DNA from 4 places in the Streptomyces sp. NPDC088387 genome. Region 2 is predicted to be linked to each of the others. Evidence: riboswitches for the same ligand, from Rfam matches in the RefSeq annotation. Region 2 holds a riboswitch; each other region holds the start of a gene.
The links. Region 2 has a riboswitch for cyclic di-AMP ahead of ACIQAC_RS33290 (C40 family peptidase). Riboswitches for the same ligand answer to the same signal wherever they lie in the genome.

Region 1: linked by a shared signal. The riboswitch ahead of ACIQAC_RS06890 (peptidoglycan DD-metalloendopeptidase family protein) and the one ahead of ACIQAC_RS33290 (C40 family peptidase) in region 2 are both predicted to bind cyclic di-AMP.
Region 3: linked by a shared signal. The riboswitch ahead of ACIQAC_RS13940 (transglycosylase SLT domain-containing protein) and the one ahead of ACIQAC_RS33290 (C40 family peptidase) in region 2 are both predicted to bind cyclic di-AMP.
Region 4: linked by a shared signal. The riboswitch ahead of ACIQAC_RS13020 (NlpC/P60 family protein) and the one ahead of ACIQAC_RS33290 (C40 family peptidase) in region 2 are both predicted to bind cyclic di-AMP.

Annotation. Positions count from the first base shown of each region.
Region 1 covers NZ_JBIVNC010000002.1:522,857-528,201, forward strand. Annotated here, with positions in the region: gene ACIQAC_RS06885 (SGNH/GDSL hydrolase family protein) at 1-429, opposite strand, end outside; gene ACIQAC_RS06890 (peptidoglycan DD-metalloendopeptidase family protein) at 637-1,629, opposite strand; cyclic di-AMP (ydaO/yuaA leader) riboswitch at 1,634-1,801, opposite strand; gene ACIQAC_RS06895 (tyrosine-protein phosphatase) at 2,317-3,114, shown strand; gene ACIQAC_RS06900 (DUF6126 family protein) at 3,131-3,247, opposite strand; gene ACIQAC_RS06905 (helix-turn-helix domain-containing protein) at 3,244-3,879, opposite strand; gene ACIQAC_RS06910 (aspartate aminotransferase family protein) at 3,969-5,345, opposite strand, start outside.
Region 2 covers NZ_JBIVNC010000016.1:79,703-85,047, forward strand. Annotated here, with positions in the region: gene ACIQAC_RS33280 (ATP-dependent Clp protease proteolytic subunit) at 82-717, shown strand; gene ACIQAC_RS33285 (hypothetical protein) at 724-1,032, shown strand; cyclic di-AMP (ydaO/yuaA leader) riboswitch at 1,372-1,579, shown strand; gene ACIQAC_RS33290 (C40 family peptidase) at 1,583-2,056, shown strand; gene ACIQAC_RS33295 (ATP-binding protein) at 2,183-2,641, opposite strand; gene ACIQAC_RS33300 (helix-turn-helix domain-containing protein) at 2,854-3,711, shown strand; gene ACIQAC_RS33305 (DUF397 domain-containing protein) at 3,722-3,946, shown strand; gene ACIQAC_RS33310 (8-amino-7-oxononanoate synthase) at 4,119-5,246, opposite strand.
Region 3 covers NZ_JBIVNC010000004.1:534,198-539,542, reverse strand. Annotated here, with positions in the region: gene ACIQAC_RS13950 (FAD-dependent oxidoreductase) at 1-20, shown strand, start outside; gene ACIQAC_RS13945 (HAD family hydrolase) at 275-1,099, shown strand; gene ACIQAC_RS13940 (transglycosylase SLT domain-containing protein) at 1,211-1,684, opposite strand; cyclic di-AMP (ydaO/yuaA leader) riboswitch at 1,690-1,825, opposite strand; gene ACIQAC_RS13935 (CocE/NonD family hydrolase) at 2,133-4,121, opposite strand; gene ACIQAC_RS13930 (peptide MFS transporter) at 4,162-5,345, opposite strand, start outside.
Region 4 covers NZ_JBIVNC010000004.1:350,173-355,517, forward strand. Annotated here, with positions in the region: gene pcrA (DNA helicase PcrA) at 1-1,620, opposite strand, end outside; cyclic di-AMP (ydaO/yuaA leader) riboswitch at 2,035-2,207, shown strand; gene ACIQAC_RS13020 (NlpC/P60 family protein) at 2,215-3,390, shown strand; gene ACIQAC_RS13025 (tellurite resistance/C4-dicarboxylate transporter family protein) at 3,816-4,826, shown strand; gene ACIQAC_RS13030 (hypothetical protein) at 4,877-5,230, opposite strand.

The DNA of each region.
Region 1 (5,345 bases), on a different contig from region 2:
GCCGCGCAGATGCCGGAGCACCGGCACACCACGGGTGTCGAAGCCGGTCGTCACCATCACCGTGCCGGCCGCCTCGGCCAGCAGGGCGACCGCGCGTTCGAACCGTTCGGCAACGTCGTCGGGGTCGGTGCCGGGGCGCAGGATGTCGTTGCCGCCGGCACTGAAGGAGACCAGGTCGGGCGCGAGTCGCGCGACCCGCGGCACCTGGTCCGTCACGATCTGGTCGAGGAGTTTCCCGCGTACGGCGAGGTTCGTGTAGGTGAAGTCGCCCTCCGGGCACCGGTCCGCGAGCAGTACCGCGAACCTGTCGGCCCAGCCGACGAGCGCCCCGTCGGGGCCGGGATCGCCCACACCCTCGGTGAAGCTGTCCCCCAGCGCCACGTACGACCCGATCTCTGCTCTGCTGTCACTCTTCGAATCGTCTGCCACGTCGCACCATGATTCCCCTTCGAATGTGACTTACGCGACCGTAGGGCGGGGTTGACGGGCGGTGAGATAAGCCACGGACCAAGCCTTGGTCAAATGCGGAATAGTCCACGGGTCCCGCAACACATCCCGATATCCACCGGTACGCACCGAAGGCCGGACCCGGGGATCGTGGGTCCGGCCTTCGGAGGTGGTCGCGCGACGGGGGTCTCAGCCGACGGAGAGACCGTGCGAGCGCAGGTAGGCGACGGGGTCGACGTCGGAGCCGTAGTCCGGCGTGGTGCGGATCTCGAAGTGCAGGTGGGGGCCGGTCACGTTGCCGGTCGCGCCCGAGAGGCCGACCTGTGTGCCGGCGGACACGGACTGGCCCTGCGAGACGGACAGCGAGGACAGGTGGGCGTACTGGGCGTAGAAGCCGTCGGCGAGCTTGATGACGACCTGGTTGCCGTACGCACCGCCCCAGCCGGCGGAGACGACGGTGCCGCTGCCGACGGACTTGAGGGAGGTGCCGGTCGGGACGACGAAGTCGACACCGGTGTGGTAGCCGCTGGACCACATGCTGCCCGCCATGCGGTACGGCGTGCCGACGGCGGCACCGGCCACCGGGAGGCTGAAGCCCGAGGCGTTGGCGGTGGTCGTGGACTGGTCGCCGGAGGACGACGCATCACCCTGCGCCTGGCTGGAGTTGGACTCCTCGGACTTCTGCGTCTTCTGCGACGCGGTGGAGTCGGAGGACTCGGCCGGCTTCGAAGCCTGTGTGTCGGTGCCGGCGGGCCTGTCGGCCGCCTTCTTGCCGATGGAGAGCTTCAGACCGGGGTGGATGAGCGACGGATCGCTGCCCACGGCCTCGCGGTTGTCGTCGTAGATCCGCTGCCAGCCGCCGGTGACGTCCTGCTCCTCGGCGATCTTCGCGAGGTAGTCGCCGACCTTCACCGAGTAGGTGTGCGCACCGGACTTCGGGGTGGCGGTCTTGGTCGCGGTCTGCTGCGCGACGGGCTGCTCGGTGACCGTGCGCGGCAGCGACTCCTGCGTGGCGGTGAGAGTTCCGGCGGCCTTCTCCGTGACGGACTGGCCGGTGGCGGCGTGGGCGCCGGCGGCCCCCATCAGCGGCAGTGCGAGTGCGGCGCCACCGGTTCCGGCGACGGCGATCGAGCGGGTGAAACGCTTGCTCTTGGGACGGCGGTGCTTACCCTTCGCGGGCATGGCGAATTCCTCTCCGGCGCCTGCGAGGTGAGCTGTCGGGTGCGGGCTGGAGATGCCCGGCCGCGCGGGGAACGCGGCTGAACCCCTAGCCGTTCCGGAGACCGGAACAGGCGGTAAGTCCTGTGGGTCCCCCGCTCCTGCCGAGGCACGGGTGAGTGGGCGGCTTCCGGGCGGCGGCAGGATTCGGCGTTCCGTCCGGATTCGGTGGTGAACGTAAGCGACCAAGACGCAAAGGGACAAGCAAGAGGTTCCACTCGAAGGTCCCCTTCTTGATCCGTACGGGGAATTCCCGGTCACCCTCCGTCGAAGCGGTACACGCCGAATTCCCAAAACCCCTTGAAAAGCGGCCTGATTACGTGAACATGACGGGCGACACACGGTCACGAATATGACGCTGCTCACGTGACAGTGCTCCAGGTCCCTTTATTCCAGAGCGAGTTGGAATCCACGCATCAATTCGGACAGAACTCCCAGATGTGACGCAGGAGGAGAAGTGTCGCATTGAGTGGCACAGTGAAATCACAGACTTCTTTACGGGGGTTTCGTCCGTTTCGCGACACCGTTCCGCAGGAGGCCTCGACAGGAGGCCTCGACACCGTTCCGCGCGAGGCCTTGTCGTATCGTCGAGGTGCCCCACGCCGGCCGGCACCCGAGCCGGGCCGGCGGTCCGACCGGGAGGAGCCCCCCGTGACGCAGCAGGTCCCGTCGACCGAGCCACAGCTGGAAGCCGTGCGCAACTTCCGGGACGTGGGCGGGCTGCCGACGGTGGACGGCCGCCGGGTGCGTCGGGGAGTGCTGTTCCGCAGCGGGCATCTCGCGCACGCGACCGCGGCGGACGCCGTGTTCCTGTCCTCCCTCGGACTGCACACGGTCTTCGACTTCCGCAACGCCGCCGACCAGCGCCTTGAGGGCCCGGACATCGAACTGCCCGGCGTCCGCAACGTGAACCTGCCGCTGACCGACCCGGCACACGGCGCCGAGTTCTGGACGATGATCCGCGAGGGCGACCTGGACCAGCTGCGCACCCTGCTCGCCGACGGCAGGGCGGCGAACCGGATGGTCGAGTCGTACCGCACGATCGTCCTGGAGCGCACCGCCGAGCACTCCCGGGTGCTGCACGCGCTCACCGAGGACAGCGTCCCGGCCCTGATGCACTGCGCGGCCGGCAAGGACCGCGCGGGCATCTCGGTCGCGGTGACCCTGCTCGCCCTGGGCGTGGAACGCGAGGCGATCCTCGCCGACTATCTGGAGTCCAACGCCAAGCACCGCCGCTACCAGGTGCGGCGCAGCAGCAAGGCCCCCTCCGCCCACTCCCCCGAGGTCATGGAGCTGATCAGCCCGCTCTTCGACGCGCGCGCCGAGTATCTGACGACGGCCTTCGACACCATCGAGGCGACCTGGGGCGGCGTCGACGGCTATCTGGAGCAGGGTCTGAAGCTGACGCCGGAACTCCGCGACCGGCTGCGGCAGCGCATGCTCGACTGAGCCCGCGCCGCCACCGCTACTTCGCGCCGACCTCGAACAGCAGGTACAGGAACGCGGCGAAGACATGCCCGGCGGCGACGTAGATGAACAGCCGCACCCAGACTCCGCGGTTGCGCTTCGCGGTCTCGCTCATGGTGTTTCTCCCGTCGTCGGGCCGAGACAGAGCGCGGCCGTGGGGCTCTGAAGCAGGGTGTGTACAAAGAGCAGCTCGACGCCGGCCGGGTCGCGGGCGGCGATGCGGTGCGGGGTCAGGGAGTCGAAGTGCGCGCTGTCCCCGGGACCGAGCTGGTGCACGGCGTCCCCGAGGCGCAGCCGCAGCCGGCCCCGCAGGACGTACAGCCACTCCTCGCCGGGATGCACCCGCACGATGTCGCCCTGGGAGCCGTGCGGTACGTGGACGCGCAGTGCCTGCATCCCGCGGCCGGAGGCGCCGGCCTGCCAGTACGTCCAGCCGCCGGCCTCGGTCGGTTCCATGTCGGCGGCGCGCAGCACGGCGTCGCGTTCGGCGACCGTCTCGCCGAGGAGTTCGGAGACGGTCGTACCGTAGATACGGGCGAGCGCGAGGAGCATCGGCAGTGAGGGCTGCCGCCCGCCGGTCTCCAGCCGGGAGAGGTGGGCGGGCGAAAGACCGGCGGCGCGGGCCGCGGCCTCCAGGGTGAGCGAGGCCCGGCGGCGCAGGGCGCGCAGCTGCGGGGCGACGGCCGGCAACTGACCGGCGGCGGGCTCGGGGCCGGGCTCCGGTGCCGCGTCGGGAGAGGGGCTCATACCCTCCATTCAGCCGGAGTCTTACCTCCAAGGCAAATCTCTTGCCTCAGAGACAAGCTCCGGCGTTCACCCCCGCGGGTGCCAGGATCTCACCGGTTGGCCACCGCCTGCTTGACCAGGGTCTTCCCAAAGTCCCAGATCAGTCCGCCGCCGCCGTGCGCGTCGTCCATGATCTCGGTGAAGGCGTCCACGAACCGGTCGACCTCCTTCTCACCGACGATCAGCGGCGGGATCAGCTTGATGACCTCCAGGTGGTCGCCGGAGACCTGGGTGAGGATCCGGTGCCGCTGAAGCAGCGGGACGACCACCATCTGCGCGAACAGGCCCTTGCGCGCGGCCTGGAGCATCGTCCAGCGGCTGCGCAGCCCCAGTGATGTGGGCCGGCCGAACTCGATGCCGATCATCAGGCCCCGGCCGCGCACGTCGGCGAGCAGTTCGTACTTGTCGACCAGTGCCGCGAGCCGGGTCCGCAGCAGGTCGCCGGTCGCACGGGCGTTGGCGACGATCTGCTCGTTCTCCATGACGGAGAGGACCGCGAGGCCGGCCGCCATGGCCTGGGCGTTGCCGCCGAAGCTCGCCGAGTGCACCAGCACCCGGTCGATCGACGAGTAGACCTTCTTGAAGATCCAGTCCTTGCCGAGGGTGGCGCTCACCGGCACATAGCCGCCGGACAGCGCCTTCGCCACACAGACCAGGTCGGGTTCGACGCCGTCCTCGTGCTGGTAGGCGTAGAAGTCGCCGGTGCGGCCGAGGCCGGTCTGCACCTCGTCGGCGATCAGCAGCGCCTTGTGCCTGTGCAGCAGTTCCTGGGCGGCGCGCAGATAGCCGGGCGGTGCCTCGTGCACCCCCTTGCCCTGGATCGGCTCGACGATCAGGGCGGCCACGTCGCCCTTCTTCAACTCCCGTGCCAGGGCGTCGAGATCACCGAGCGGTACGGCCGTGTCGGGCAGCAGCGGGTCGAAGCCGGCCCGGAAGCCGTCCTCGCCGTTGACGGACAGTGAGCCGGTGGTCAGTCCGTGGAAGGCGTGCTCGCAGTAGAGGGTCCGCGGTCTGCCGGTGGCCCGGCGGGCGAACTTCAGGGCGGTCTCCACCGCCTCGGTGCCGCTGTTGCCGAAGAACACCCGGTCGAGGTGCGGGCTGTGCGCGAGCAGCCGCTCGGCCAGCAGTCCGGGCAGCGGCGGGCAGTCGAAGCGGGTGAGGTCGGCGAGGTCGGCGTCGACCACGTCGTGCAGCGCCTTGCGGACCACGGGGTGGTGGCGGCCCAGGCCCATCACCCCGAACCCGGCGAGCATGTCGAGGTAGTCGGCGCCGTCGGTGTCCCAGAAGTAGGCGCCCTCGGCCCGCTCGTAGACCTTGTCGAAGCCGATGGTGTGCAGCATGCGCGGGAGCTGGTGGTTGAGGTACCGGGTGTGCAGCTCGTAGCGCTCGGCGCCGCGCTCGGCCAGCAGTGCGGCGAGGTCGAACTC
Region 2 (5,345 bases):
CATTTTATACAGAGGGAGCCGCCCGCGACCCCTCGCGCACCGCCCTGCCCTGCCCTGCTCCGCCGCAAGGAGGCGTTGACCATGGATCAGCCGTCCGCCCGTTACGTCCTGCCCGAGTTCACCGAGCGCACCAGCCACGGGCACCGGACGCTCGATCCGTACGGGAAGCTGCTGGAGGAGCGGATCGTCTTTCTGGGCACGCCGGTCGACGACACCGCGGCGAACGACGTCATGGCCCAGTTCATGCACCTCGAGTACCAGGACCCGGACAGCGACATCTCGCTCTACATCAACTCCCCCGGCGGCTCGTTCAGCGCGATGGCGGCGATCTACGACACCATCCAGTACGTCGGCTGCGACGTGGAGACGATCTGCCTCGGGCAGGCCGGATCCATGGCGTCGGTGCTGCTGGCGGCGGGCACACCCGGGAAGCGGCTGGCGCTGCCGGGCGCGCGGATGGTGATCCACCAGCCGTCGCTGCCGGAGCCGGTCCACGGGCAGACCAGTGATCTCACCATCCGGGCCGCGGAGTTGGCGCGCGTACGCACCCGCCTGGAGGAGATGCTCGTACGGCACACGGGGCGGGCACAGGTACAAGTGAGCGCGGACATCGAGCGTGACAAGGTGCTGACCGCGCAACAGGCTCTGGAGTACGGCCTGGTGGACCGGATCGTCTCCAGCCGCAAGACCACAGGCCCGACGCCCGACGCGAGGTGACCGCCGATGCTGCGACCGGAAGACCCCCCGCTGCCCGCACTGACCCGCGCCGAGGGCGAGTTGATCGACCGCTACCTGGACGTCGTCGATCTGCTCGGCCGGGTCAATCCGGCGCAGAACACCGACACCTACAGCGGGTTGCGGGCCGCGCAGGCACTGGTGGCCCGTGCCACCGAGCTGCGCGACGCGCTCGCGCTGATGCACCGCCGGGGCGAGACCGCGCTGCACGCGCCGACGCTCGCGCGGGCGCTGACCGTGCTGGACGGCGAGCGCCGGACGGCGCGCGTCACCCTTCCGCCGCGCTCCGAGAGTTGACGCGACGGCACCTGAATCCGCATACTCACCGGCTTTCCCGGTCCGTCCGCGGCCGGTTTCAAACGGACCAAAAGGCGTACCCCCGTTCGGCGTATTCGCAGGTCGTTGCGCGGAACCCGCACGGTTGCGCAAGGCCCATCCCGCCATGGCGGAACTGGGGACTCCGCCGCTGGTCCGAGGGGTCATCAGGACGTTGACGCGCGTTCGAACATAGAGATGTCCACCCGAACGGGTGAGTGGTGAGTAACAACACAAATCCCCGGTTCCGTTGGGATTTTCGGACACAAGTAGGTGAAGATCCCTGACTGACGACAAGACCCCGCCACCGCGGCGGGGCGGTCCGGGCGGACGCCGAGTCCTGCCGCCTCCCGGATGACCGGTCGACAGGAGTGGATCGGCAGGAGTGGAGGACCCAGGCACGACGGGCCGCCGGAGCGCGCAGTTGGCTTCGAGCAGTCCTTGGGGTGAAGCCGCCTTCGGGCGGCCGGGCTACTTCGCCAGCCCGAATCCGACAGGTCATCCTTCACAGGCGGCTGACGAAGGGTTGCGCATGACCGCGCTCAATCGTGTCCCGTCGCTCATGGCTCGGGCCGGTACGGCCTCGGCCCTCACGTTGGTGGCCGTGAGCGGCTCCGTCGTGGTTCCGGGATTCTCCTCAGAGGCCTCGGCAGCCACGCCGGCAACGAAGGCGCTCCAGGTCGCGGCTTCGAAGAAGGGGTCCCCGTACAAGTACGGGGCCACCGGACCGCGCCGTTTCGACTGCTCGGGTCTGACGCTGTACTCGTTCAAGAAGGCAGGCAAGAAGCTGCCGCGTACGGCTTCCCAGCAGTACAACAAGACGAAGCACATCTCCGCCAAGAGCCGCAAGGCCGGCGACCTGGTGTTCTTCCACTCCGGCTCCAGCGTGTACCACGTGGGGATCTACGCCGGTAAGGGGAAGATCTGGCACTCGCCGAAGACCGGAGACGTTGTCCGTCTACAGAAGATCTGGACCAAGAGTGTCTGGTACGGGCGCGTGAAGTAGCTCCGAGGAGGCGGTGACGGCGCCCTGACGCGCCGTCACCGCCCTTCGGGCGGGCTGTGCTGCCCGCACCGGCCGCGCCGGGCTCAGCCGGCGCGGCCGGCGGCCGTGCGCCACTCGGACGCGTCTCTACGGCTCCTGCTGTCCCGCGGCGGTCACCGGTCTCGCCGGCACCGTCCACGGCAGTTCGATGGCGACGGTCTTGCCGCCCTCCCGGGTGGGCCGGACGCTCAGCTTTCCGCCGCACTCCGCGGCCAGCCAGCGGATGATCACCAGACCGCGGCCGTTGTCCTGCTGGACCGCCGCCGGCAGCCGCTTCGGAAACCGGGGATGACTGTCCGTCACCCCGATGCGCAACTGTTCGTCACGCTCCAGCGACAGGTCCACCGTGAAGGTGGGTGACTGCCCGAGGGTGTGCTGTACGGCGTTGGTGGTGAGTTCGGAGACGATCAGCCGGATGGTGTCCGCCAGTTCCGTGTTCGGCGGCAACCCCCATTCCGCCAGGGTGTCGACCACGTAGCCGCGGGCCGTGGAGACCGAAGCGGGATCGCTCGGCAGAGTGACGGATGCTTCGAGATGATCTGCCATGGCGACGTCGTCCCTTTCCCACGGGACCGCAGTCCGACACGGAGCGGATGGTTCGAGTACGGTCCCGGACTGGTGCTACGCCGCCAGACTGCCATTAGCGGGCCTGTCACGGTGGCGATCCACCAAGATATGCATATATCTGTCGCTCGAAGCGGTGAACTCTGCGACGGCAGAGCGTATTTGGGCGGCTCGGAAGGAGTAAGGAGTACCCCATGCAGCACGGTCCCGCGGTGCGCCGCCGGAAACTGGGCGCCGAACTGCGTGCCCTGCGCGCCCGCGTGGGCCTCACCAGTGGCGAGGCGGCCGCTCTGGTCGGCTGGCACCAGTCCAAGGTCAGCCGGATCGAGACCGGCGCGAGCGGTGTGAAACCGGCCGATGTGCGGTTACTCCTGGACGCCTACGGCGTCGAGGAACCCGAACTGCGGGAACTGCTCCTCGCCCTCGCGGGCTCCGAGGACCTCGGCCGGCACCACTGGTGGCACGCCTACCGGGGTGTGCTGCCGCCGACCTACCGGGACTTCATCAGCCTGGAGTCGCAGGCCAGGACGATGCGCACACTGGAGACCTCGGTGGTGCCGGGGCTGCTCCAGACGCCCGACTACGCCCGCGCGGTCACCCGGGCCGCCGTCGAGGGGCTCGACGAGCAGCGGGTCGACGCGCTGGTGGAGGTGCGTCTCGCCCGGCAGGACGTGCTGCTCGCGAGGCCGCCGCTGGAGCTGAACGCCGTCCTGGACGAGGCCGTGCTGCGGCGGGAGGTGGGCGGGCCCGACGTGATGGCCCGGCAGCTGGAACGGCTCACGGAGGCGGCCAGGCTGCCCCAAGTGCGGCTGCAAGTGCTGCCGTTCGCCGCCGGGGCGCATATCGGCGTCACCGGCCCTTTCGTTATCTTCTCATTTCCGAGCACTTCTGATCTGGACGTGGTTGTTCTCGACCACTTGACGAGTAGCCTCTATCTCGAACGGAAAGAAGACCTGGAGGCCTACAGCGAGGCCTTCAACACCCTTCGGATCCACGCCCTTTCACCCGAGGACTCGTTGGATTACATCGCCGGGATAGGTGACGGCGCATGAAGGAGGCACCATGACTGCACTGCCTCGACACGTACCTTCCAGTGACCGACTGCACGGCGTGCCATGGCTGCGCAGCAGCTACAGCACGGGCGCGAACAACTGCGTCGAGACGGCGCGGCCGCGCCGCGGCCCCTGGGCCGGACTGCTCGCCGTGCGTGACTCCAAGGATCCGGCCGGACCCGCGCTGCTCTTCTCCCCCGAGAGCTGGGCGGGGTTCACGGCCGCGTTCCGCTGATCCGGGCAAGCCACCACTCGGACCCGCTCCCAGACCCCTCACTCAGACCCCGTACTCAGACCCTGACCGAGCACCATCCGACCGATCACTTTCGATCAGCTCCGGGCCGCGTGTGATCCGGCCGACCGGCCGCGTCACACGTTCGAGCGACACACTGCCGTGGTTCGCCGACTCATGGTCGCGTCTCGCAGATGACCCGGACAGCATGTTCGACCCGTTCCTCGGAGAGGTCCGCGCGGGCCGTCAGCCGCAGCCGCGAGACCCCGTCGGGCACGGACGGCGGGCGGAAACAGCCCACGGCCAGCCCGGCGGCGCGGCACTCGGCGGCCCACCGCACGGCCCCCTCCGGGGACGGCGCACGCACGGAGACGACCGCCGCGTCGGGACGTACCGCCTCCAGGCCCTCGGCCGTCAGCCGCGTGTGCAGTTCCGCCGCCACACCTCGCGCCCGCCCGGCCCGCTCCGGCTCGCGGCGCAGCAGCCGCAGGGCCGCGAGAGCCGCGCCCGCAGCCGCGGGGGCGAGCCCGGTGTCGAAGATGAAGGTCCGCGCCGCGTTGACCAGGTGGTCGACGACCTTGGCGGGCCCGAGGACCACACCGCCCTGGCTGCCCAGTGACTTCGACAGGGTGGCCGTCACGACCACGTCCGGCGCGCCCGCGAGCCCCGCCGCGTGTGCCGCGCCCCGGCCGCCCTCGCCGAGCACACCGAGCCCGTGCGCGTCGTCCACCACGAGTCCGGCCCCGTGCTCGCGGCACGCGGCGGCGAGGGCGGGCAGCGGGGCGGCGTCGCCGTCGACCGAGAACACCGTGTCGGACACCACGACCGCCGGCCCCTCGTGCGTGCGGAGCGCCTTGCGCACGGCGTCGGGGTCGGCGTGCGGGACGACCTGGGTGGTGCCGCGGGCCAGCCGGCAGCCGTCGATCAGGGAGGCGTGGTTGCCCGCGTCGGAGACGATCAGCGAGCCGTGCGGGGCCAGTGCGGTGACCGCGGCGAGGTTGGCCGCGTAGCCGGAGGAGAAGACGAGTGCCGCCTCGAAGCCGCAGAAGCCGGCCAGCTCCCGTTCGAGCTCGGCGTGCAGTTCGGTGCTGCCGGTCACCAGCCGGGAACCGGTCGCGCCGCCGCCCCACGCGCGTGCCGCCGCGGCCGCGCCCTCGACGACCTCCGGATGCCGGGCCAGACCGAGGTAGTCGTTGCCCGCGAGGTCCAGCAGCGGCGAGTCGGCGGGGCGCGGACGCAGCGTCCGTACGAGTCCGGCGCGCCGGCGCAGCAGCGCCTGCTCGTCGATCCAGCCGAACGCCATGGCTCCTCCGGGGTTTTTGTAGGCAGTGCACAGACCCTAGTCGCAGGTCCGGGCGCCCACTGTGTGGTGATACCCACACGTCCCGGGCCGCCTATTGTG
Region 3 (5,345 bases), on a different contig from region 2:
TCGCGGCGGCCCACGGCTGACCCGGCCCACCCGGGGCGCACCCGGTTCGGGCGCCGACACCCACCCCCGGGCGTTCGCATACCCCACGTGGGAGTGAAAACCGGATCCGTTTTCAACGCGCGCTCACGGCGCCCCGCGGGCCGACGCGGGGCCCGTCCGGGCAAAGGGCCGAATGGTACAGGGGAGTTGGCTGGTGCGGACGGGACGCGGGGGAACCCGGCCGACGTCCGGTTCGCACCGGGTCGGTGCCGCGCGATGTCCGTATTCTCTGATCATGGCCGCACCCACCGCATATGCCGCGCGCACCACGTACGCACTTGTCGCCACCGACCTGGACGGGACCCTGCTGCGCGGCGACGACACCTTCTCCGACCGCTCGTTGGCCGCGCTCGCCCGGTCGGCACGGGCCGGGGCCCGGCATCTCGTGGTCACCGGCCGGCCCGCGCCCCGGGTCCGCCCGCTCCTCGCCGAGCTGGGCAGCACCGGCCTCGCGGTGTGCGGACAGGGCGCGCAGCTGTACGACGCCGGCCGGGACCGCCTGCTCTGGTCGGTCACCCTGGACCGGGAGTTGGCCGAGACCGCGATCGGCAAGATCGAGGCGGAGGTCGGCCAGGTGTACGCGGCGGTCGACCAGGACGGGGTGCACGGGCTGACGCTGATCGAGCCCGGCTATCTGATGCCGCACCCGACCCTGCCCGCGGTGCGGGTCGGGTGGCGCGACGAACTGTGGGCCGAGCCGATCAGCAAGGTGCTGCTGCGCCATCCTTCGCTGTCCGACGACGAGCTGGCGTCGGTGGCCCGCTCGGTGGTCGGTTCGCTCGCCACGGTCACCATGTCGGGCCCGGGGACGGTCGAACTCCAGCCATGCGGGGTGACCAAGGCGACCGGTCTCGCGCTGGCGGCCCGGCGGCTCGGTGTGCGGGCCGAGGACACCATCGCGTTCGGGGACATGCCCAACGACATCCCGATGTTCGACTGGGCGGCGCACGGGGTGGCGATGGCCAACGCGCACCCCGAACTCAAGGCGGTGGCCGACGAGGTCACGACGTCGAACGAGGACGACGGCATCGCCGTCGTCCTCGAACGACTCTTTCCCTGAGAACGGCTCTTTCCCCGAAGGGAATTCACCCCTCACGGCCCCAACAAAGCAGTCGCGTACAAAACAGTCGCGTTCCTTTACGGGCCCCAACCCGCAAAGCAATGCGCTCGGTCAGTAGGCGCCGAAGACGTTGTCGATGGAGCCGTACCGGGCGGCCGCGTAGTTGCAGGCGGCGACGATGTTCGCGACCGGGTCGTACGGGTCGTACAGGGTGCCGGGCACGTGGTACGCGGCGAAGGTCGGGTCGATCACCTGGAGCAGGCCCTTGGAGGGCGTGCCCGCGAGGGCGTTGGAGTCCCAGTTGTTGACGGCAGACGGGTTGCCGGAGGACTCGCGCATCACGTTGCGGTAGATGCCGTCGTAGGTGCCCGGGATGCCGTTCTGCGCCATGACGGAGAGCGACTCGCGGATCCAGCCGTCGAGGTTGTTCGGGTACGCGGTGACCGCCTTGGTGGCGGTCGGGGTGGCCGCGGACGCGCTGGTGGCGCCGATGACCGGCAGCGCGAGCACGGCCGCGCCGGTGCCGGCGACGGCGAGCGTGCGGGTGAGGCGGCGCATGGAGGTGAAGCGGTGCAATGCGGACATGGGGATGGATTCCTCTCCGACGCCTGCGAGGTGAGCTGTCGGGTTCGGGCGGGGAGGTGCCCGGCCGGGCCCTTGCGGGCACGGCTTCACCCCGAGCCGTTCCGGCGCGTCCTTCGACGTCCGGCCCGGCGACTTACCTGGGTCCCCCACTCCTGCCGTGGATCTTTGTCGGTGGTGTGGGCGGCGGCAGGATTAGGCGTCCGCCCGACAGCGCTGGAACGTATGCGAAGCCCATGTCCGAAACAAGTAGCGGATTCACATATAGCGGCTTGTGATCTTCTTTCCGGGTGTTTGCCGCGCATGATCCTTTGCTGCTGGAAAGGGTCAACTCGCGGACCCGCAAAGGTGAATCGGCGCGGGTCTGTGAAATTCCTGTGCGCATGCGTCAGTGAGTCATGTCACGCACGATCGCAAGAGTGGTAAATCGGGCAATGAGCCCAAGTCCCTATCAACCAGCCGTCCGTGGAATCCGCTTCTCCCAGGTGCGATGGAAGACCACGTCGTCGCCCTCGGTGCAAATCACCTCATTGGAGGTCAAAAACTCCCCCTCCTCGCACCGGATCTCCGACCGCGTCCGGACCGTCGTGTCCCAGGCGAGTTCGGGCCGGTGGAGGCGGACCGTCCAGTCGGAGCGGGTCCGCGCGGACAGCGCGTCGCCCTCGGTGACCGTGTACGTCTCCAGCGCGTCCTCGGTGAACTCCAGCCCGTCGGGATAGACGCGGGTCCCGCCGTACCGGGGGTCGACCTCCAGCCGCCACTCGCCCTTGGCCACGTCCCGCACCACCAGCCGCTCGGGACGCGGCTCGTCCAGCGTGACGGGGGAGGAGACACCGAGCGGAGCCGATTGCTCGGGCTCCTCGAAACCGATCCCCTGGTCGGGTGCCGGCGCGCGGACCGGCAGTTCCAGGGCGCTGCCCGCCGGGTCCAGCGTGAAGCCGGCCTCGGAGCCGGGCTGCGGCCAGATCCACGGCCAGTACGCCGAGGAGACGGCCAGCCGGACGCGGTGCCCGGCCGGGAAGGCGTGCCCGATGCCGTTCAGCTCGAACGACACCTCCTCGGTCGCGCCCGGTGTCCACGGCACAGCCCGGTCCCGGCCCTCGCGCGCCGACAGGTTCAGCACGCCCCGGGTCACCAGGGTCGAGGAGCCGTCCGGGGCGACGTCGCAGAGCCGGGCGACCACCTGTCCGCGCGGCACCTCGCAGCGCAGCCGCAGCCGTACGCGCGGCCGTCCCAGCACCCAGGTCTCCTCGCCCAGCGGGAACTCGAAGCAGACCGACCGCGCGTCCTCCTCGCGCTGGTCCGGCGGCAGGTCGGCGTCGTTCCCGAAGGGGAAGAAGCGGCCCGCGTCGACGCCGGTGTGCATCGGGGACCGCACCGGCAGGGGGGCGCCCTGGAGGGCGTAGGTGACGGGGGTGACGGCGGGGGAGGGCCAGGCGGGCTCGCCGACCCAGCGGCCCGGCAGGGTGTCGTAGACCGTGGCCGGCGGGTGCGAGTCGCTGACGTAGGCGCGCAGCAGGGGCTCGGGGAGGTCGCCCTCGCCCTTCAGCCAGTGGTCCCACCAGCGCAGGGTCTCCTGGAGGAAGCCGATCGCCGGGCCCGGCGGCAGGCCGCGGTCGGGGTACTGGTGCGACCAGGGGCCGATCAGTCCGCGCACCCGGTCGGCCGGGAGGTGTTCGACGAGCCGCAGCACGGTGTCGCGGTACGGGTCGTGCCAGCCGCCGACGGCGAGCACCGCGGCCTTGATCGCCCCGTAGTCCTCGCAGACGCTGCCGTGCCGCCAGTAGTCGTCGCGCGTCTGGTGGCCGAGCCAGGTGTGCAGCAGGGGTTGCACCGCCTCCAGGCGGTTCAGCCACATCTCCCGCCAGGCCTCGCCGGCGTACCGCGGGTCCGGCGGGCGCGACACGAAGGTGAGCATGGTGGCCGCCCATGCGTGCATGTCCACCGCGAGGACGGAACCACCCATGTAGTGCACGTCGTTGTCATAGCGGTCGTCGGTCGAGCAGACCGTGACGATCGCCTTGAGCGGCTCGGGCGCGAGGGCCGCGATCTGGAGGGAGTTGAACCCGCCCCAGGAGATGCCGAACATACCGACCTTGCCGTCGCACCAGGGCTGCGCCGCCAGCCAGTTGACCACCTCGACGCCGTCGGCCAGCTCCGTCGCCGAGTACTCGTCGCCGGGCAGGCCCTCGCTGTTGCCGTGCCCGCGCACGTCGACGCGGACGGAGGCGTAGCCGTGGCCCGCGTACCAGGGGTGGCGCTGGAAGTCGCGCGGCGCCGTCCAGTCGGTGAGCCGGTAGGGGAGGTACTCCAGGAGCGCGGGTACGGGCTCGTTGGTCAGCGGGCGCCACACGCGCGCGTAGAGCAGGGTCCCGTCCGCGAGCGGGATGCGGACGTCGTCGTGGGTCGTCTCGTGGGGGAAGGACGTACGGATGTGCATGACGGGGACCCCAGTGGTTCGGTCGGCTCGGTCGGCGGCTTCAGTGGACGGGGTGCATCGTGCGGCGCAGCCAGGGCGCCGCGGCGATCACGGCGAGTCCGGCGGCGACCGCGATCGCGCCGTTGACGCCGAAGTAGGCGGGCTTGGAGACGTCGTCGTAGAGCTTCACGGTCTGGGCCTGGACACCGTTGGCGAGCGCCAGGGACAGGAACCACAGGGACATGGTCTGGCTGGAGAAGGCGGCGGGCGCCAGCTTGGTGGTGGCGGACATGCCGGAGGTCTCCAGCAGGATGTCGCCGAGGCCGAGCAGCAGATAGGAGCCGACGATCCACCAGACGGACATGAGGTAGTCGTCGGACGAGTGGCCGGAGGTGGGCAGGACCATCAGCAGGAAGGACAGCCCGCCGAGCACCACCCCGATGGCGATCTTGTTGGAGGCGTGCGGCTGGCGGCGGCCCATACGCACCCACAGCGCGGCCACGAAGGGCGCGAGGCCGACCTCGAAGGCGCCGAGCGCGGAGGCGTACCAGCTGGCCGGGAAGTCGAAGCCGAGGATCTTCGTCTCGGCGTTGGTCGAGGCCAGCAGGATCATCGTCGAGTACGCCTGGAACAGGATGAAGTTGAAGACCGTCGAGGCGAGGAAGAGGACGATGTACGGCCGCAGCCGGCCGCGTTCCTCCGCGGTGACCCTCGGGCTCGCGAACATCACCGCGAAGTAGGCGACCGGTGCGATCACCGAGACCAGGGTGAGCAGGTCGACGAAGCGGTCCATGGTGAGCCAACCGGCGACGGCCAACCCCGTGCCGACCGCCGCGGCGGCGACGATCCCGGCCGCGATGAGCAGGACCGCGCGGCGCATCGCGTCGGGGGCCAGCGCGAACTCGGCGGCGTTCCTGCGGCCGGCGAGGTGGCGCCGCCCGGCGACGTACTGGACCAGCCCGAAGGTCATACCGACCGCGGCGGCCGAGAAGCCCCAGTGCCAGCCCTGGTGGTCGCCGAGCCAGCCGGTGATCAGCGGGCCCGCGAAGGCGCCGATGTTGATCGCCATGTAGTAGAGGGCGAAGCCGGCGTCCCGGCGCTCGTCGTCGGTGCGGTAGAGCTTGCCGACCATGGTGGCCACGTTGGGCTTGAGCAGTCCGGTGCCGGCGCTGATCAGGCCGAGGCCCACCCAGGTCATGGCGGCGGCAGGCACGGCCATCGCGTAGTGGCCGCAGGCGATCAGGA
Region 4 (5,345 bases), on a different contig from region 2:
GGCGTTCGTCGACCGCGCGGCCATGCCGTACGCCTCGTCGACCCGCTTCAGCGCCTGCGGGAAGCTGATCCTCTCGCGCTGGGAGAGCGCGTCGATCATGGCCTCCGCGCGGTCGCCGATACCGCGCTTGGGGACGTTCAGGATCCGGCGCAGCGGCACCGAGTCCTCGGGGTTGGCGAGCACCCGCAGGTAGGCCAGGACGTCCCGGACCTCCTTGCGCTCGTAGAAGCGGACGCCGCCGACGACCTTGTAGGGCAGGCCGACGCGGATGAAGATCTCCTCGAAGACACGGGACTGGGCGTTCGTACGGTAGAAGACCGCCACATCGCCCGCCTTGGCGTCGCCCGCGTCCGTGAGGTGGTCTATCTCCTCGGCGACGAACTGTGCCTCGTCGTGCTCGGTGTCCGCGACATAGCCGGTGATGCGCGCGCCCGCGCCCGCGTTGGTCCACAGGTTCTTGGGGCGGCGGGACTCGTTGCGCTCGATGACCGCGTTGGCGGCGGTGAGGATCGTCTGGGTGGAGCGGTAGTTCTGCTCCAGGAGGATCGTCGTCGCGTTCGGGTAGTCCTCCTCGAACTGGAGGATGTTGCGGATCGTCGCGCCGCGGAAGGCGTAGATCGACTGGTCGGCGTCACCGACCACGCAGAGCTCGGCGGGCTGGAGGTCGTCCTCGCGCGGCGGTACGTCGAGGTCCTCGGCGGCCCGCTCGCCCGTGCCGACCAGCTCGCGCACCAGCGTGTACTGGGCGTGGTTGGTGTCCTGGTACTCGTCGACGAGGACGTGCCGGAAGCGGCGGCGGTAGTGCTCGGCGACGTCCGGGAACGCGCGCAGGAGGTTGACCGTCGTCATGATCAGGTCGTCGAAGTCGAGGGCGTTGGCCTCGCGCAGGCGCGACTGGTAGAGCGCGTACGCCTGGGCGAGGGTCTTCTCAAAACCGTCCGTGGCCTGTGCGGCGAAGTCCTCCTCGTCGATCAGCTCGTTCTTCAGGTTGCTGATCTTGGCGCTGAAGGACTTGGGCGGGTAGCGCTTGGGGTCGAGGTCCAGGTCGCGGCAGACCAGGGCCATCAGACGCTTGGAGTCGGCGGCGTCGTAGATCGAGAACGACGACGTGAAGCCGAGCCTCTTGGACTCCCGCCGCAGGATGCGCACACAGGCGCTGTGGAAGGTCATCACCCACATCGCGTTCGCGCGCGGGCCGACGAGGTGCTCGACGCGCTCCTTCATCTCACCGGCGGCCTTGTTGGTGAAGGTGATCGCGAGGATCTGGCCGGGGTGGACGCTCCGCTCGGCGAGCAGGTACGCGATGCGGTGGGTGAGCACACGCGTCTTGCCGGAACCGGCGCCGGCCACGATGAGCAGCGGGGAGCCGGAGTGGACGACGGCGGCCCGCTGGTTGTCGTTCAGCCCGTCCAGGAGGGCTGCCGCGTCGAGGGCCGGGCGCGGGGCACCGTCGCGGTAGTACGCCTCCCGGTCCGGTGGCGCGTCGAACTTCCCGCCGAACAGATCGTCCGGAACCTGCTCCGGTGCATGATCGTCCTCGGGGGGCGGCGGGGGCTCCTCCGCATGGGCCCGCGGGGCCTGGAGGTCCGCCAGGAAGCTGTCGTCAAAGAGGCTGCTCATCGCTCTCCGAGTCTAGGGCGCCCCACTGACAGCCCGCGGCCACCCCGGGAACATCCCCCGTCGGCGGGTGGGGGACCGTACGGTTCCGGCCTGTGGCCGGGCTTCACCGCGGACACTCACGCGGTCACGTTCCGTAGCGATCGACGGATCCCCGTTGTGGCTGGCCGGAGCGTCGCGCGGCGCGTCGGTCCGGAAACCCGCAGCAGGAGGCGTCGTACACGAAGATCACTAAACAACGCACACTTCGGACAACTCACCGCACAACAGTCCGCATTGACCACGCAGCGCGACACTCGAACAGAAAGGTCACGAAAATGTATCGGGCATATCGCCCACCAACCTTCACAGGCGGCACACGAGTTGGCTACCGTTCGCTCAGGCCGAACGACCCCCACCGGCGAACGTCGCCGGGCCGTCCCGCCTCCGCCGAGTCCGGTGCGCCCACGTGGCAGCCGGAGCCGGGGACCCACCGAACTCCGGGGTGAATCGGTCCGAACTCCCACTGGGGAGCGGACCGTAGGGCAACCCTTCCGAACCACCCGCCCGAACCCGACAGCTAACCCGGTAGGCGGCCCATGGAAGGAGTCGCCTCCTTTGGCGTCGCACCGCAAGTCGCGCCCCACGGGCGCGCGCGTGGCAGGCATACGCACCCCCGCCCTCGCCACGGCTGCCCTGACCTCCGTCGCCCTGCTCTCCCAGACGGCCAACGCCGCGCCCGAGGACGACAAGCCGAGCCTTGAGGAAGTCGAGAAGAAGGTCGACGACCTCTACCGCCAGGCCGAGTCGGCGACGGAGAAGTACAACTCCGCCAAAGAGAAGACGTCGAAACAGCGCAAGCAGGTCGACACGCTCCTCGACGACGTGGCCCAGCGGACCCAGAAACTGAACGACGCGCGCGAGGAGCTGGGCTCGTACGCCGCGGCCCAGTACCGCAGCGGGGCCTCCGTCCCCGACACCGCGACCTTCATGCTCGCGGACTCGCCGCAGGACTACTTCGACCAGACCCAGCTCATGGACCGGCTGACCGGCCGCCAGCAGGACGCGGTCGACGAGTACTTCACCCAGCAGTCCGAGACGATGGAGAAGCGTCAGGCGGCCAGTGAAGGCCTGGAGACGCTCACCGAGACGCAGGGCGACCTCAAGACGGCCAAGGCGACCGTCCAGAGGAAACTCGCCGACGCCCGGCAGCTGCTGTCGGAACTGACCGCCGAGGAGAAGGCGCGTCTCGCGGCGATCGAGAAGCAGAAGCAGGCAGAGGCCGACCGCAAGGCGGCGGAGCTCGCCCAGCAGCAGGCTGAGGACCAGCGCCGCCAGGAAGAGACGGCCCAGCAGCAACAGCAGGAGAGCGACTCCACGGGCTCCTCGTCGGGCTCGACCGGCTCGGAGTCCACGCCGACCGACGGCTCGTACACCGCCAAGGCGGAGAAGGTGCTGGCGTTCGCCCGCGCGCAGGCCGGCAAGCCGTACGTCTGGGGCGCCACCGGCCCCGGCTCCTACGACTGCTCCGGCCTCACCCAGGCCGCGTGGAAGGCCGCCGGGGTCGACATCCCGCGCACCACCTACGACCAGGTGAACGCCGGCACCACGGTGTCCGTCGCCGCCGCCCAACCCGGTGACCTCGTCTTCTTCTACGACGACGTCACCCACGTCGGCATCTACATCGGCAACGGCATGATGATCCACGCCCCGAAGCCGGGCACGTACGTGCGCGAGGAGTCGATCTACTACGACGGCGAGTCGGCGATCCACAGCGTGGTGAGGCCGGCCTGAGACGGGGGCGCGCGGTAGTGCGGCCCGCCTAGGAGTCACCGTGCGCCGGGGGCGCGTGTCTGAGGACACGCGCCCTTTGTCGTTGCAGACCGTCCGGTGTCCCGGCGGCACTCCGCCGTCCCGGCGGGCCGCCGCGTCCGGTGGGCTTCCATGTCCGGTTGGCCGCCGCGTCCAGTGGTCCCGCACGTCCGGTAAGCCTGCACGTCCGGTGGGCTTCCACGTCCGGTGGGCCGCCGCGTCCAGTGGGCCTCCACGACAGTGAGCCTCCGCGTCCAGTGGGCCCGCACGTCCGGTGAGCCTCCGCGTCCAGTGGGCCTCCACGTCCGGTGGGCCGCCGCGTCCGGTGGCATGCGCCCGCGTGGATTTCCGTCCGCGCGTGTGCGCGCCCCACCCCTCTCCCCGGGCACGCTCCTTAGCATCGGCCCATGCCCGGCACCCCTTCCCCCCGCGCCTGGTGGGCGCAGCGTCCGCCGGCGGCCGGGGCCGCCGTGATGGCGACCGGCATCCTGTCGGTCGGCCTCCATCTGACCGGGTACGAGGTCCTGTCCAGGATCCTGCTGGCGGTGGCCGCGGTGACCTGGCTGGCACTCGCGGCGGACTTCGTCGCGCGGCTGCTGCGGGACCGCCCGCGATGGATGGCGGAGGCCGGTACGCCCGCGGCGCTCACCGCCGTGGCCGCGACCACCGTCCTCGGCACCCGCCTTTCGGCGCTCGACCGGCAACTCCTCGCCGAGGCCCTGCTGGCGCCGGCCGCCCTGCTCTGGCCGCTGCTGATCGCGTCGGTCGTGAGCCACTGGCGGCGGTCGATGCCGGGCGGGGTGTTCCTGAGCTGTGTCGCCACGCAGGGGCTCGCACTGCTCGGCGCGACCCTGGCGGAAGCGGAACGGAGCGCCTGGCTCGCGCACGCGGCGCTGGTGCTGTTCTGGCTCGGCCTCGTCCTGTACGCCCTGGCCCTGACCCGCTTCGACTTCCGCCAGGTGTGGGAGGGGGCCGGCGACCACTGGGTCGCGGGCGGCGCGCTCGCCATCTCGGCGCTCGCCGGTTCGCGACTGATTGTCGCCGACAGCCCGGCGCTCTACCTGTGGAACACCGACGACCGCGGCGTCCTGCGCGCCGTCACCGCCGCACTGCTGGTGCTCGCCGTGTGCTGGTACGTCGTCCTGCTCGCCGCCGAGGTGGCCCGCCCGCGGCTGCGCCACGACATGCGGCGCTGGGCGACCGTGTTCCCCATGGGCATGACCGCGGCGGCACTGCTCTCCGCCGCGACCGCCCTGGACGCCTCATGGATCGAGGGCCCCGGCGAGGCCTTGCTGTGGATCGCGGTGGCGGCGTGGCTGGGGCTCGCGGCGGGCGCCGCGGGCGCCGCACTGACCGCATGGAACACCGTGGGCCGGCCTCGGCGGCCCGATCGACCCCGGGACGGCGGGGCACCGTAGGCCTTGTCAGCGGGCCGCGGGCCCCGGCACAGCCGCCCCCGCGACAGACGTCACGTCCACAGGACCGCGATGAAGATGTTGGCCGTGGTCAGCAGCCCCACCAGCCCGAACAGCCCCTTGTCCACCTTCTCGTCGTCGCGCTTGACGTAGACGAGCCCGAGGATCACGACCAGGAGGGCCAGCTTCACGCCGATCTTGATGTTGTCGACCGGCTGGTCGTCGGCCTGGTTGAGGCCGACCAGGATCACGCCGGTGACCAGCATCGTCAGCGCGCCGTGCAGCATCGCGGGGACGAAGCGGGCCGTGCCCCGACCCATCGCCTTCATCTGGGTGAGGAAGCCGCCGAGCAGCGAGGCGATGCCGATGATGTGCAGGCCGACGAAGAGATGGATGAGTACGTCCATGGGGCCGGAGCCTAATCAGGGCCCTTGGGGCCGCCCGACACCGGCCCACCCCTCCCCCTCGCCGGGCATGCATATATGCGCCCCATAGCACCCCGTCACTCACACGGGTCCTGAA